Pseudosulfitobacter sp. DSM 107133: one gene and its partner. The protein of the gene in region 1 interacts with the protein of each later gene in a pairwise test. Links are inferred from orthologs where the notes say so. Each region holds a gene or a part of one and is shown in the gene's direction. Other genes may lie near its edges.

What was found.
Region 2: the proteins of def (region 1) and DSM107133_RS17330 interact in binary tests that used the Escherichia coli proteins (3 or more experiments, as listed by UniProt). The link is inferred for Pseudosulfitobacter sp. DSM 107133 from one-to-one orthologs.

What each region holds. Positions count from the first base shown.
Region 1 is NZ_CP085154.1:3,133,548-3,140,843, reverse strand. The notes cover bases 1,977-4,774. They hold def (peptide deformylase), read left to right. Parts: upstream 1,977-3,012; coding sequence 3,013-3,537; downstream 3,538-4,774. Other genes in these bases: fmt (methionyl-tRNA formyltransferase), read left to right, coding at 4,057-4,774; def (peptide deformylase), read left to right, coding at 3,534-4,028; DSM107133_RS15635 (MalY/PatB family protein), read right to left, coding at 1,977-2,913. Outside these bases: DSM107133_RS15645 (hypothetical protein), read left to right, coding at 1-97; DSM107133_RS15640 (MATE family efflux transporter), read left to right, coding at 306-1,685; more of DSM107133_RS15635, read right to left, coding at 1,744-1,976; more of fmt, read left to right, coding at 4,775-4,962; DSM107133_RS15615 (hypothetical protein), read left to right, coding at 4,972-5,208; DSM107133_RS15610 (trimeric intracellular cation channel family protein), read right to left, coding at 5,258-5,881; DSM107133_RS15605 (hypothetical protein), read right to left, coding at 5,878-6,267; rnhA (ribonuclease HI), read right to left, coding at 6,264-6,725; DSM107133_RS15595 (class I SAM-dependent methyltransferase), read right to left, coding at 6,718-7,293; DSM107133_RS15590 (DUF3429 domain-containing protein), read right to left, coding at 7,290-7,296. UniProt on the Escherichia coli protein: Removes the formyl group from the N-terminal Met of newly synthesized proteins. Requires at least a dipeptide for an efficient rate of reaction. N-terminal L-methionine is a prerequisite for activity but the enzyme has broad specificity at other positions.
Region 2 is NZ_CP085154.1:3,475,961-3,482,977, forward strand. Bases 2,975-5,851 are described here. They hold DSM107133_RS17330 (aspartate-semialdehyde dehydrogenase), read left to right. Parts: upstream 2,975-3,840; coding sequence 3,841-4,863; downstream 4,864-5,851. Other genes in these bases: DSM107133_RS17325 (MFS transporter), read left to right, coding at 2,975-3,764; DSM107133_RS17335 (DUF4139 domain-containing protein), read left to right, coding at 4,971-5,851. In the rest of the region: DSM107133_RS17310 (hypothetical protein), read left to right, coding at 1-451; DSM107133_RS17315 (HpcH/HpaI aldolase/citrate lyase family protein), read left to right, coding at 526-1,293; DSM107133_RS17320 (DUF3095 domain-containing protein), read right to left, coding at 1,345-2,484; more of DSM107133_RS17325, read left to right, coding at 2,592-2,974; more of DSM107133_RS17335, read left to right, coding at 5,852-6,614.

The sequences.
Region 1 (7,296 bases):
CGCCACCGCCGTTGCGGACAAACCTGCGCTGGATTTCGAAAAGTCACCCGACGCGCCCGTAGCGCTGCTGATGGACCGCCCTGCCGTCGATATGTGATCTGCACGCTTGACGCATCGTTGCGGCGCGGCTACTTGCAGGCAAGGGTCCGACCCCTGCCGCTCGCATTGATGGTGAAGTTCGGGAACCGACATCTGGTCCCTTTTTGGTACACATGCGGTCTGACGGCAACGCGAGCCCCTTCCCGATACCGCATCTGAGACCGAAAGAGGCTCAAGATGTTCTATCTGTCCTTTGCGGGTGCGCCATGACGCATACGCCCGCTTCCAATATTTTCCTGAGCGGCCCGTTGTTGCCGCTGTTTCTGCGCACGGCGGCGCCCATCATTCTGGTGATGGGGGTCAACGGTGCCTTTGCCGTGGTTGATGCCTATTTTCTGGGCGTCTATGTCGGCGCGCATGCGGTGATTGCGGTGACGCTGATGTTTCCGCTGTATATGATGCTGGCGGCGCTTTCGACGCTGGTGGCCAACGGGTTCTCGGCCATCTATGCCCAGGCGCTGGGCGCGGGTGACAGTGCGCGCGCCCGTGCCATTCTGGGCAGTGCGCTGCAACTGGCGCTGGTGGTCAGCGTGGCGTTGATGGCGCTGTTTGCCCTGTTTGGTGGTGCCGCTGCGCTGCGCGTGGCGGCGGGGGATGCCGGTCTGGCGGCCACCGGTCATCTGTATATCGCGATCCTTGTTTATGGCGCGCCGCTTGGGTTCCTTGTCGGGATCGGGGTTGATGCCCTGCGCGCCGAAGGCCGCATGGGCGCGATGGCGGCGATCATGCTGTCGGCGGCGCTGCTGAACATCGGCTTTGATGCGCTGTTGGTGGTCGGGATGGGCTGGGGCGTGGCGGGGTCTGCGATTGGCACGCTGCTGTCGCAGGTCTGCGCGGGGGCTGCGGTTCTGGCGTTGCGCCGTCGCCAGCCACCGCCGCAGGTGTGGCCGCTGTACCCGACCTATTGGGGGCGGCTTCTGGCGCTGGGCGCTCCGTCAAGCCTGGGGTATCTGGGGCTGTCGCTGTCAGCGGCGGTGACGCTGGGTGCGATCCAGATCTGGGGTGGTACGCAGTTCAATGCCATCTCGGGGGCCTTTGGCATCATCACGCGCCTGATGACCTTTGCATTTCTGCCACTGTTGGGGCTGTCGATGGCGTTCCAGACGATCACCGCCAATGCCTTTGGCGCGGGGCAGGGGGTGCGGGTGCAGGCCGCGCTGCGCATGGCTGTGGGTCTGGGCCTGGTCTATGGGCTGGGCGTGCAGGTGCTGTATCTGTTGGGCGCGCCGGGGCTGGGGGCGGTTTTTGTCGATGATCCGCAGATCGTCGCACAGGTGGCGCGGATCCTGCCGATCACCACGGCGACGATGTTCATGTTCGGGCCGCTGATGATAGTGGCGACGCATTTTCAGGCCATCGGAGACGCCCCGCGTGCGGGGCTGTTGGGGCTGTCGCGCACCTATCTGTTCGGGCTGCCGCTGACGCTGTTGTTGCCGCTGGTCTGGGGCGAGGTCGGTATCTGGCTGGCAGGACCGGTGGCAGAGTGTCTGGTGCTGGGGCTGACGGTTTGGGTGCTGTGGCGCAGATGGAGGTCAGACGAGACCGGACCAAGGTACACGGCACCACAGGCCAAAACGCTGAAATAATGCGGAATGAAAACGTTGCAGCGCCCACCTTGCGGTCGGGCGCTGCGCTTTGTCGCGTTTACTGCAAGTCGCCAAAGGCCGCGGTCAACCGCTTGACCGCCTCTTCGACGCGGCTGCGTTGTGTGGCGATGTTGAAGCGCATGAATGTCTCGCCGCCCTTGCCGAATGTCGGGCCGTAGTTGGTGGCAATCCGCGCATCTTTCTCGATCCGGCGGGTGATCTCCGCGCGGTCCATGCCGGTGCCTGCAAAGTCCACCCAGCTGAGGTAAGTCGCTTCGAGCGGCATCGCCTTCAGCCCCGGAATCGCGTTCACGCCCGCGTCAAAGATACGCGCGTTGCCAGCGATATAGTCCATCACATCGTCAACCCATGCAGCGCCTTCGGGCGAATAGGCGGCTGTGGCCATGAACAGCCCGAATGCGTTGGGTGACAGCCCCAGTGCGCCCATACGTTTGGCAAAGCGCGCGCGCAGGTCTGCGTCCTGGATGATCACATTGCCCACATGCGCCCCCGCGATCGAGAACGTCTTGGTCGTGGCGGACATCATCACCAGCCGGTCTGCGACGCCGTCGATCCTGGCCATCGGGATGTGGGTGTTGCCGGGCATCACAAGATCGTGGTGGATCTCGTCCGATACGATGATCAGGTCATGCCGTTTGGCGAACGCTGCCACGCCTTCCAGCTCGGCCTGTGTCCAGACCCGGCCACCGGGGTTGTGCGGGCTGCACAGGATCAGCAGCTTTTCACTGCCGTCCAGCTGCGCGTCCCATGCGTCGAAATCCAGTTCATAGCGGCCGTCGTTCAGGGCCATCTGGCATTCAACCACGCGCCGGTCGGCGGCGTTGATCACACGCGCAAAGGCGTGATAGATCGGCGTGAACATGACCACACCGTCGCCCGGTTGGGTATAGGTGTCGATGCACATGGCCGCGCCGTTCACCAGCCCGTGGGTGGTAAAGATCCAGTCGGTGTCGATGTCCCAGCCGTGACGCTCCTTCATCCACCACCGGATCGCGCCGCGATAGGCGCTGTCGTCGCCGAAATAGCCGAACATGCCGTGATCGACCCGCGCCTGTAGTGCGTCGACGATGCATTGGGGGGCGGCAAAGTCCATGTCTGCGACCCACATCGCCAGACCATCATCGGGCGAGACGCCATATGTCGGCTCCATCATGTCCCATTTTGCGCAATGGGTGCCGCGGCGGTCGATGATGTCGTCAAAACTCATAAGGGACTCTCCTGTGATTACGAAAGCATTGCTAACGTGCGCACAGCCGAGCGCAAGGGGGCGTTGCACCGCAGCCTGAGTTGCCCTACATGACCTGCCATGAAACGCCCTATCCTTTTGCACCCCGATCCACGGCTGAAAAAGCTTTGCACGCCCGTCACTGATCTGACGGACGAATTGCGCACGCTGGCCGACGACATGCTGGCCACAATGTATGATGCGCCGGGCATCGGGCTGGCGGCCCCTCAGGTGGGCGTATTGGAACGGGTTATTGTGCTGGACTGCGTCAAGGCCGAGGGCGAGGCTCCCCGGCCGATGATTATGTTCAACCCTGAAATCATCGCGGTTTCGGACGAGATGAATGTCTATGAAGAAGGCTGCCTGTCGATCCCCGAGCATTTTGCCGACGTGACCCGCCCTGCCGACGTGCAGGTGCGCTGGATCGACCGTGACGGCAAAGAGCAGACCGAAGAGATGGGCGGGCTGTGGGCCACCTGCGTGCAGCACGAGATCGACCATCTGGATGGCAAGCTGTTCATCGACTATCTAAAGCCGCTGAAGCGCCAGATGATCACCCGCAAGATGACCAAGCTGAAACGCGAACTGGCCCGCGAGAAATCATGACCCTGCGCCCGTTCCTGTCCTGGCCTGACAAGCGTCTGCGCACGGCGGCGGCGCCAGTGGACGAGATCACGGACGAGATTCACGCGCTGTGGGCCGATATGGTCGAGACGATGGACGCGATGCCCGGTGTGGGGCTGGCCGCGCCGCAGATCGGAGTGATGCTGCAAGTGGCGGTGGTTGATGCCACGCCCGACCGCAGCCGCCGGATTCTGCTGGCGAACCCGACGGTTCTGATGGCTTCGGACGAGGTCGAGGCGGGCACCGAAGCCTCGCCCAACCTGCCCGGTGTGCACGCCGAGATCACCCGACCCAAGGCGGTCACCGTGCGGTTTCTGAACGCGCAGGGGGTGATTGACCGGCGCGATTTTACCGGGCTTGAGGCGCGGTCGGTCCAGCACCAGATCGACCATCTGGCGGGGCGGATGTATTTCGACAATCTGGGCCGTGTGAAACGCGATATGCTGATCCGCAAGGCGCGCAAATCCCGCTGATCGGCTGCCCGTCAGGAAAGGACACAGGATGCGCATCATCTTTATGGGCACGCCCGATTTTTCGGTGCCGGTGCTGGACGCGCTGGTTGAAGCGGGTCACGAAATTGCCGCCGTTTATTGCCAGCCGCCGCGTCCTGCGGGGCGGGGCAAGAAGGACCGCCCGACGCCGGTCCATGCCCGCGCCGGGGCGTTGGGGCTGGAAGTGCGCCATCCGGTGTCGTTGAAATCTGCCGAGGCGCAGGCGGAATTCGCGGCCCTGCAGGCGGAGGTGGCGGTGGTCGTGGCCTATGGGCTGATCCTGCCGCAGGCCATTCTGGACGCACCTGCGCGCGGTTGTCTGAACATTCACGCCAGCCTGTTGCCGCGCTGGCGCGGGGCGGCGCCGATTCATCGCGCGATCATGGCGGGAGACGCTGAAACCGGCGTGTGCATCATGCAGATGGAGGCGGGGCTGGACACTGGCCCCGTGCTGCTGCGCGAAGCGACACCGATTGGCATGAGCGAGACAACCGCGCAATTGCACGACCGGCTGAGCGCGCTGGGCGCTGCGGCTGTTGTGCAGGCGCTGGCGCAGTTGGACGGGTTGCACCCGCAGGCACAGCCCGAGGACGGCGTGACCTATGCCCACAAGATCGACAAGGCCGAAGCGGCGCTGGACTGGTCACGCGATGCGGTCGAGGTCGACCGGCAAATTCGCGGGCTTTCGCCGTTTCCGGGGGCTTGGTTTGAACGTGACGCTGTGCGCATCAAGGTGCTGGGCAGCCGTCTGGCCGAGGGGCAGGGCGATGCGGGTGTGGTGCTGGATGATGCGCTGAGGGTGGCATGTGGTTCGGGTGCCGTGCAACTGACCCGCTTGCAAAAGGCCGGGCGCGGGGCGCAGGATGCGTCAGAGTTCCTGCGCGGCAACGCTTTGCCCGCAGGCACACAGTTGTAGGAGCACGCGATGTTTCCCGTTCTGATCGGCACCGTGGTGATTGCGGGGATCGTCGGCTATGTCTCTGAACGCTCGGGGTTCACCCGCAACGGTATTTTGCAAAGCATCATCATCTGCATCGGCGGGGCGTTTCTGTTCTACTTTGTGCGGCTGATGTTCGGCTTTGGCTTCAACAGCGCGGGACTGAACGCGATTGTGTCCAGCATCGGGGCGTTGATTATTGTCCCGACCCATTGGCGCAGGTAGCGGGCCGGCCCTTCGGGGAGGATTTTCTAAATCAGAGAAATAACCGGGTTCAGGATTTTGGCGGGGTCGAGCGGTAGGTGGGCAAGTGCCAGCCAAAGGCCAGCGAGCCTGCGCGCAAGGCCCATGTAACAGCCGCCCCTGCGGCCAGTGCAGGCAGGCCCGGTGCGATGTAAGCCGAAGTGAACCACAGCGCCAGCGCACCGCCAAAGGCCGCCGAGACGTAAAGTTCGCCCAGTTTCAACACCACGGGCACGTCGCCCACCACCACGTCGCGCATCAACCCGCCCATGCAGCCGGTGATCATGCCCATCAGGATCACGATGGGCGCAGGCGCGCCAAGGTCAAGCGCCACACCCGCCCCTGCGGGTACGGCGATGGCAAGGGCGAAGCTGTCGAGCCAGACAAGCGTGCGCAGGCGGCTTTCCAGCAGGTGCGCGGTGAAGAACACCACGATGGCCGCCCCACATGCGACGGCGATATAGGTGGGTTGGGCGATCCAGAACACCGGATTGCGATCCAGCAGCACGTCGCGCAGGGTGCCGCCACCCATGGCGGTCAGGCAGGCGATGAACAGAAACCCCACGGGGTCCATCTGGGCGCGGCTGGCGACCAGCGCGCCGGTCAGGGCAAAGATCATGACCGAGCCGAAATCGAGAAGCGCCAGCCAGCTCATAGCGCGGCCTTGATCCAGTCGATGGCGCGGTCGTGAGGCGCGGTCAGGCCGTCGGGCAGGGGGTCGTCCAGCGCCAGCCAGCCAAAGCGTAGCAGGGTTCCGTCGGGGCCTGCGTTCTGCCATTGGGCGCGCACGGGTGGCACCGTGCGGCACAGGGCGAAATGCCAACGTTCGCCCGCGATGATGTCGTCAGAGGTGCCCAGCAGCAGCGCGGCGCGTGTTTCCAGCCCGCCGATGGCATAAAGTGCCTGTGCGGCGGTGTTTTCGGGGCGGGCGTCGGGGGCGATGTCGGCGTGGACCAGTGCAGGCTGCGGATGCGTCGCGATGGCCAGACGACGGGGGGCTCCGTCGGGGTGCAGGGCCACGGGGCAGGCGACCAGCTTCATTTCGACTTGGTCTTGAAGGGGGCCATACCCGCGCGCGCCAGCGCATCGGCGCGTTCGTTCTCGGGGTGGCCTGCGTGGCCCTTGACCCATTTCCAGGTCACGTCGTGGCGGGCCTGCGCCTGATCCAGACGCTGCCACAGTTCGGCATTGGCCACCGGCTTTTTCGCGGCGTTCTTCCAGCCGTTTTTCTTCCAGCCGAAGATCCACGCGGTGATGCCGTTTTTGACATAGTTGCTGTCAGTCACCACGGTGATTTTGCTGGGGCGCTCCAGCGCCTCGAGCGCGTTGATCGCAGCCAGCAGTTCCATGCGGTTGTTGGTGGTCGCGGCCTCGCCGCCTTTCAACTCGCGTTCCTTGACGACCGCGCCGTTGTCCATTGCGCGCATCAAGGCCCCCCAGCCTCCCGGGCCGGGATTGCCGCTGCACGCGCCATCGGTATATGCAAATAAATCAGCCATGAGCGCGCAGACATAGCCAGTTGGCATAGGTGCCGTCCAGCCCCTTGTCGCGCCCGAATACGCGGGCGTCGATGGTAAACCCCGCGCTGGTCAGCAGGCCGGCCAGTTCGTCTTCGGAATAATAGGTGTACAGCCTGCCGATGCTGTCGCGGGCCGATCCGGTGCCCAGCTTCATGCCGATGTGGAAAAGCCCGCCCACCCGCAGGGCCGCCTTGAGCGCCGCCAGATGGCGTGGCATGTCGGCGCGCGGGGCGTGCAGCAGGCTGAAGTTGGCCCAGATGCCGTCAAACTGGCTGCTGATGTCGTCGAAGGTGCCAAGCTGCGCTGTCACGCCGGGGTGTTGCGCGGCCATGGCCACCATTTCGGGAACAGCGTCCATGGCGACCACGTCAAAGCCTGCCTGCGCCATCCGTCCGGCAGCGCGCCCCGGGCCGCAGCCCAGATCCAGCACGCGACCCGTGCCAAGGGTGGCGATGAAGTCGGTCAGTTGCGGGTCTTCGTGGTCGGTCATGGTGGCGTAATCTGCGGCTTTGGCCGCGTAGACATCCAATGTGGTCTTGTCACTCATGCG
Region 2 (7,017 bases), 340 kb from region 1 along the record:
CAGCTACCGGTTCATCATCTTCGTGTTGCTGACCTTTGCCACCGCGATGCTGGTGGCGGCGCTGGTGTTCCTGGTGATGCTGGTCGTGATGGGGCGGAGCCTGAAGCAGATCGAGCGCGCGGGCATCGAGGTGAATTCGCTGCTGATCAGCCGCGAGGAGAACACCGTCTACCTGAACAACCTTGGCTTCAAGCTGACAGATGCGGCGATGGAAACCATGTCAATCCTGGCCGAGGCGCGCATGGACGACGATGTGCTGTCGGGCGTCGAGATCGAAGCGATCATTTCGGGGCGTGATGCATCCGACTGCGAAGAGGCCGCCGGCGCCACCCGTATCAAACGTCTGCGCGACACGCTGGGCAACCAGATCGTCAGCGAACTGCTGGTCAAGAACATCGCACGGCGCGGCTATATGCTGGCCGTGGGAAAGGACGTAATCAAGGTGATCTGACGCCAACTGCCTCTGGTAAATGCTGCAAGGCGCGTCCTAAGGTGCGCCGCGCACACACCCCGGAGGAGAAACCGATGCCAGCCCCGATCAACACATTCAAACAAGCCCTCGCCAACGGCGAGACCGTCATAGGCGCGTGGCTCAGCCTTGGCACTGTCAACACCACCGAGATGATGGGCACCACGGGCTTTGACTGGCTGCTGATCGACGGCGAACACACACCCTATGACATCTCGAACATCCGCAACCAGCTGATGGCGCTTGAGGCATCGCCCTCCCATGCTGCCGTGCGTGTGCCTGCGGGTGAAACGTGGATGATCAAACAGGTTCTGGATGTGGGCGCGCAAACTGTTCTGGTGCCTATGGTCGAAAGCGCCGAACAGGCGCGCCAATTGGTGCGTGCGATGAAATATCCGCCTTTTGGCAATCGTGGCGTTGGCTATTCCAGCACCCGCGCGGCGGGCTTTGGCGGTATCCCCGATTACGGCCAGACAGCAGACGACCAGACATGCCTGCTGGTGCAGGTGGAAAACCGCGCTGGTCTGGCGGCGCTGGACGAAATCCTGACCATCGACGGCATTGACGGCGTGTTCATCGGCCCCGCCGACCTGTCCGCCGATCTGGGCAAGATGGGCCAGCTCAGCCATCCCGACGTGATGGAGGTCATCCTGGACGCCACCCGTAGGATTTCTGCCGCAGGCAAGGCGCCCGGCATCCTCAGCAGTGACGAGGACGTGCTGAACGCGGCGATCGAAGCGGGCGCGCGCTTTGTCGCGGTCGGCATCGACGCCTCACTGCTGGCAAATGCCGCCCGCGCCTCGGCGCAACGCTGGGTCAAATAGGCACGATCCCAGCTTTCTTTTGGCTATAAATATCCAAATCCGGCGGCAGCCTCAGACGCTGCCGCCCTTGATCTGAGTCGCCGCCTGCGTATAGCCGCCCGCTGCCCCGTCGATGAAATGCACGTGATCGTCGCGCATCATCGAGGGCACGATGCAGGTCATCATCGCCTCGCTTTGGCTGTGCAGCCCATAGCGGATCGTACCGGCCTTGCGGGCCGCCTCAAGCATTTCACCCAAACGTGCCGCCGTCGCATCGTCGCAATCCAGCGTCATTTTCAACCCGTCGTCAAATTTGCGAAAGTCGGCATTCTCCCCGACAGAGCGGGCATAGCTGCGCGCATCGAAGCCACCGATTTTCAGGCCGGTCCTGATCAGCAGCCAGGCCAGGAAGCTCTCGAACAGGATTTGCCGTTTGCGCTTGGCCACGGTCATTTTGCCATGGGTCGCGCGGGCCTCCATCTCGGCGCCTGCGGGTGGCCAGCCTGCACCGGGTCCGTCGACGGGTGCGGGGTGACCGTTGCGCTCCAGATCGCCGACCACCTTCAACACATCCCGGATCAAGTCCGCGACGGCTGTGTCATCTGCACCCTCTTCCGGCTGGATCAAGACTGACAGGATCTGCCCGTTGCGCGCCTTCATCTGGCTCCAGCGACAGGACAGGCCGGTCAGGTCAGGCTGGGTGCCTGCAGGTGCATGGGGCAGGTCGAACTGTCCGCGTTTCATCTCTGCCTCGGCCCAGCTGATACCGCCGCCGGTGAACATCGCATAGTCTACACCCTGAGCCGCCTGATAACGCGCCACGGCCACCTCGCGCCCGGCGTTGCGGATCACCGACACCGGCACCATGGCCACGCGCAATTGCATGTCGAACTCTTCACCGGCCCAGCAGCGCACCGCACCCAGCGCCCGCTGCGCCGCCTCGGCGTGTTGCGGAGGGCAGGCAAAGGCCGCACCGTCGCCCCCGAACACGAACGGAAAGGCCCGCCCCTGTGCCGCGTTGATCTGCGCCGAGATCACAGCCGCACCAATCATGTTCACCGTTTTATAGCGCCCCTGGGCAATAGCCTGGGTAGACCCGACAATATCTGATGTTCCCACCAGCCAGTCATCGGGCAACGGGGTATAAAGCGCCTGATCAGACAGCGTTCCGAACGCGGTTTGCAACGGCAGGCGGTCATAAAATTCGTCCATTGTCTGTCTCGCTTTAGCGGATCGGGCCTGCGGCCCCCTTATCGGCACTCTTGCACGGTCTGCCCGTCCGTGTAACCAAGCATCACCAAAGCTTGAAAGGCCATGCCATGCGCACCGGACTGTTTCTTCTGGCGCTGGCCTATGTGCTAAGCCAGTTCTTTCGCGCCTTTCTTGCGGTGCTTGCCGGCCCGCTTCAGGGCGATCTGGGGCTCATGCCCGAAGATCTGGCCTTTGCCTCGGGGCTTTGGTTCCTGTCATTTGCCGCGATGCAGCTGCCTGTTGGCTGGGCGCTGGACACCATTGGCCCGCGCCGGACCGCTGCGGGACTGTTGTTGGTGGGCGGCGGCGGCGGGGCTGCGTTGTTTGCCGTCGCCACCAGCGCCCTTCATATCGACATTGCGATGGTGCTGATCGGGATCGGCTGTTCGCCGGTGCTGATGGCGTCTTATTACATCTTTGCCCGCGAATTCCCGCCCCTGCAATTCGCCACGCTTGGTGCGTTGATGGTGGGCGTGGGCACGGTGGGCAACCTGATCGCCTCTTATCCCATGACCCTGTCGGCCGAGATGATCGGCTGGCGGGCGTCAATGGGCGGGCTGGCGACGCTTTCGGCGCTCGTGGCCATAGGCGTGGCGCTGACCGTGCACGACCCCGAAAAGCTGGAAACGGATTTGCGTGGGTCGGTGCTGGATTTGTTGAAGATGCCGGTGCTGTGGCTGATCCTGCCACTGATGTTTGTGCATTACGCCCCTGCCGGTGCCATTCGGGGCCTGTGGATCGGGCCCTATCTGCGCGATGTCTTTGACGCGACCCAATCGCAGATCGGACAGGCGACCTTGTTGATGGGGCTGGCGATGATCGCGGGTGTGGTCATATATGGCCCGCTTGACCGGCTGGTGGGCAGCCGCAAGTGGGTGAACTTTGGCGGCAGTGCCCTGACAGCGGCATCGCTGCTGGCGTTGTGGGCCATGCCGCAACCCGGCATGTGGACCGCTGTGGCCCTGATGTGCGCCGTGGGGCTGTTCGGGGCATCGTTCCCGATGATGGTCGCCCATGGCCGCAGCTTTGTACCGCCCCACCTGACTGGGCGCGGTGTCACCTTGCTGAACCTCTTTGGCATCGGCGGTGTCGGGCTGATGCAATTTGTCACCGGTCGGCTGCACGCAGGGGCGCAGGGCGGCGACGTGACCGCCCCCTATACGGCTATTTTCGGCTTTTTCGGGCTGGCTTTGATCGCCGGTTTGACCATTTACCTGTTCTCCCGCGACAACACCGCCTGAAAGCCGGACCCGTGCCCCTTTCAACGGGGGAACAAGCGGTATATGGACGCCAAGCACCCAAAAATGGAGAATCGCAATGGGTTATCGCGTCGTCGTCGTTGGCGCCACCGGAAACGTGGGCCACGAAATGCTGAACATCCTGGCAGAGCGCCAGTTTCCGGTGGATGAAATCACCGCTCTGGCCAGCCGCAAGTCGTTGGGCACGGAGGTCAGCTTTGGCGACAAGACACTCAAGACGAAGGATCTCGATACGTTCGATTTCACGGGTTGGGACATTGCGCTGTTTGCCGTCGGGTCGGACGCCACCAAGAAATACGCACCCATCGCGGCCAAAGCGGGCTGCTATGTCATTGATAACTCGTCGCTCTATCGCTACGACGCCGACATTCCGCTGATCGTGCCCGAGGTGAACCCCGAAGCCATCGAACTGGCCGTCAAGCGCAAGATCATCGCCAACCCCAACTGCTCGACCGCGCAGATGGTCGTGGCGCTGAAGCCTTTGCACGACCGTGCACGCATCAAGCGCGTTGTCGTCAGCACCTACCAGTCGGTTTCGGGTGCGGGCAAAGAGGGCATTGACGAGCTTTGGGACCAGACCAAGTCGATCTACAATCCCACCGACGACAAGCCTGCGCGCAAATTCACCAAGCAGATTGCGTTCAACGTGATCCCGCACATCGACGTCTTCATGGACTCGGGCGAGACCAAGGAAGAGTGGAAGATGGTCGCAGAGACCAAGAAGATCATCGACCCGTCGATCAAGGTCACAGCGACCTGCGTGCGGGTTCCGGTCTTTGTCGGCCACTCGGAAGCGATCAACATCGAGTTCGAAGAGTTTCTGGACGAGGACGAAGCCCGCGACATCCTGCGCGAAGCGCCCGGTGTCATGGTGATCGACAAGCGCGAAGACGGCGGCTATGTCACGCCGGTTGAATGCGTCGGCGACTTTGCCACATTCATCAGCCGCATCCGTCAGGACAGCACCATCGACAACGGTCTGAACCTGTGGTGCGTCAGCGACAACCTGCGCAAGGGTGCTGCCCTGAACGCGGTGCAGATCGCCGAAGTGCTGGGCCAGCGGATCCTGAAAAAGGGCTGAATTCCGCCGAAATATGTACAGGTTTCAAGGGGCGCTGCATCGCGCCCCTTTTCTTTTGTGCGCTGCTTTTGCACGCTGGGGGCATTGATTTTGAAAAGGTCTCCGATATGCGCTTTGCCATTTTAGCCCCAGCCGTTTCGCTTTCTGCCCTGCTTGCCCCGCTGGCTGTGTGGGCTGACACGCTGACTGTCGACAGCGCGCCCAGCGCCGTCACCGTCTACCCCCGTGGCGCACAGGTGACGCGCACCGCCACGGTGACGCTGCCGCAAGGCACACATGATCTGGTGCTGCCCGACCTGCCGCAATACGTCGATCCGGCGCGCATCTCGGTCAAGCTGGCAGGGGCGCAGTTGCAATCGGTGTCGTTCCGCGACCGCAACCAGCCCCCCGGCCCCGATCAGGACACCGCTGAAATCACCGCAGCGCGCGATGCGCTGAAGGCAGCGGAAACCGCGCTGAATGCGTTGGACGACCGCATTGCACTGGCGCAGGTGGCCGTGCAGGCGGCCAAGGCGCAGACCGATTTCCTGACCGCGCTTGGCACCTCCGAGGCGCTGCCGATGGATGTGGCGACCCTGCGCGAGCTGGCGCAGATGATCGCGGATCAGACCCTCGTGGCGGGTCAGGCCGCCGGACAGGCGCGCACGTCGATCCGCACCCTGATGGAAGAACGCAAGGACCGCGCCAAGGATGTGGCCGAGGCGCAGGCCGCGCTGGATGCCCTGCTGACCGCCGATCAGGACCGCACCCGCCTGACCCTGACCGCCACCGCGCTGGCGGCAGTCGCGGCCAAGATCGAAGTCAGCTATCAGGTGGACAATGCCGCGTGGTATCCGGTTTACAACCTGCGTCTGACCACAGGCGACACACCTGCGCTGGCGCTTGAACGCGGGGCTGCCGTGGGACAGGCCAGCGGTGAGGATTGGGGCGGCGTTTCGTTGACCCTTGCCACCGTGCGCCCCAGCGGCCAGACGTGGCCCAGCGAGATCTATTCCGATTTGCGCCGCATCGAAGATCCGGCCACCCCCAAAGCGCGCGTCCGGTCGGAAGCCGTGATGGGCGCTGCCGCCGACATGGCAGCCCCCGCACCGGTGGCCATGGAAGAGCCCGCAATCGCCGTCGCCATGCTGGACGGCCCCAGCGTGCAATATGCCTTTTCGCAACCGGTCAGCGTGGCCAACGGTGCCGACGAGGTGCGCATCGCGCTGGACAGGCTCGACTTTGCCCCCGACGTCTATGCCCGCGCTGTCCCCCTGAACGACAGTGTCGCCTATCGCATGGCGCGCATGACCAACACCACGCAAGAGCAACTGCTGGGCACGGCCTATGCCACGGCATTTGTCGACGGGCAGATGGTCGGGCAGTTCGGGTTCGATCCCGTCGCCCCCGGCGAAGAAGTCGATATCGCCTTTGGCCCCATCGAAACCCTGCGCCTGAACCGTGTGCGTCTGAACCGCAACGAAGGCGATCGGGGCATCATCTCGCGTTCAAGCGAGATCACCGAGGCCACCCGCATCGACATCGAAAACACCGGTGCGAAACCATGGCGCGTAGAACTGTTTGACCGCGTCCCCGTGAGCGAACAGGAAGACCTTGAGATCGACTGGTCCGCACAGCCTGCCCCCACGGTCACCGACCATGAGGACCGCAAGGGCATCTTGATGTGGGACATGACATTGGCCCCCGGTGCGGAATCAAATGTGACGCTGGATGTGCAGATGAACTGGCCCGAGGGGAAAGTGCTGCGCTGATGGCGGGTCGCTGCTGCAAACCTTACCGGCTTGTTTACCATGAACAGGACATTCGGGACCGACAGGTCAGCCGGGATGCAATTAATTGCACCATGAAATCCACCTTAAGACACTGTCTTTAATAGACTTAAATCTGGACGTGCGATTTGCATGTCCAGTTTAACGATTGGCGCAAACAATCCTTAATACATATCGCGCTATAGTCTTAGCTGTCAGCGGATGTAACGCATTGGGATGCGGGGGGACATCAGCAGACATCGACCGCCCGTGTGGGGACACGGGGCAAACGGTCACCGAATAACGCGGCTCCGGGGGGAGTCGACAATCACTGCGGCTCCGGGGGGAGCCGACCAGCCAGTGCCGCAAAAGCGCGCTTGGTGAAAGGCCCTGACAGTCAGGGCGC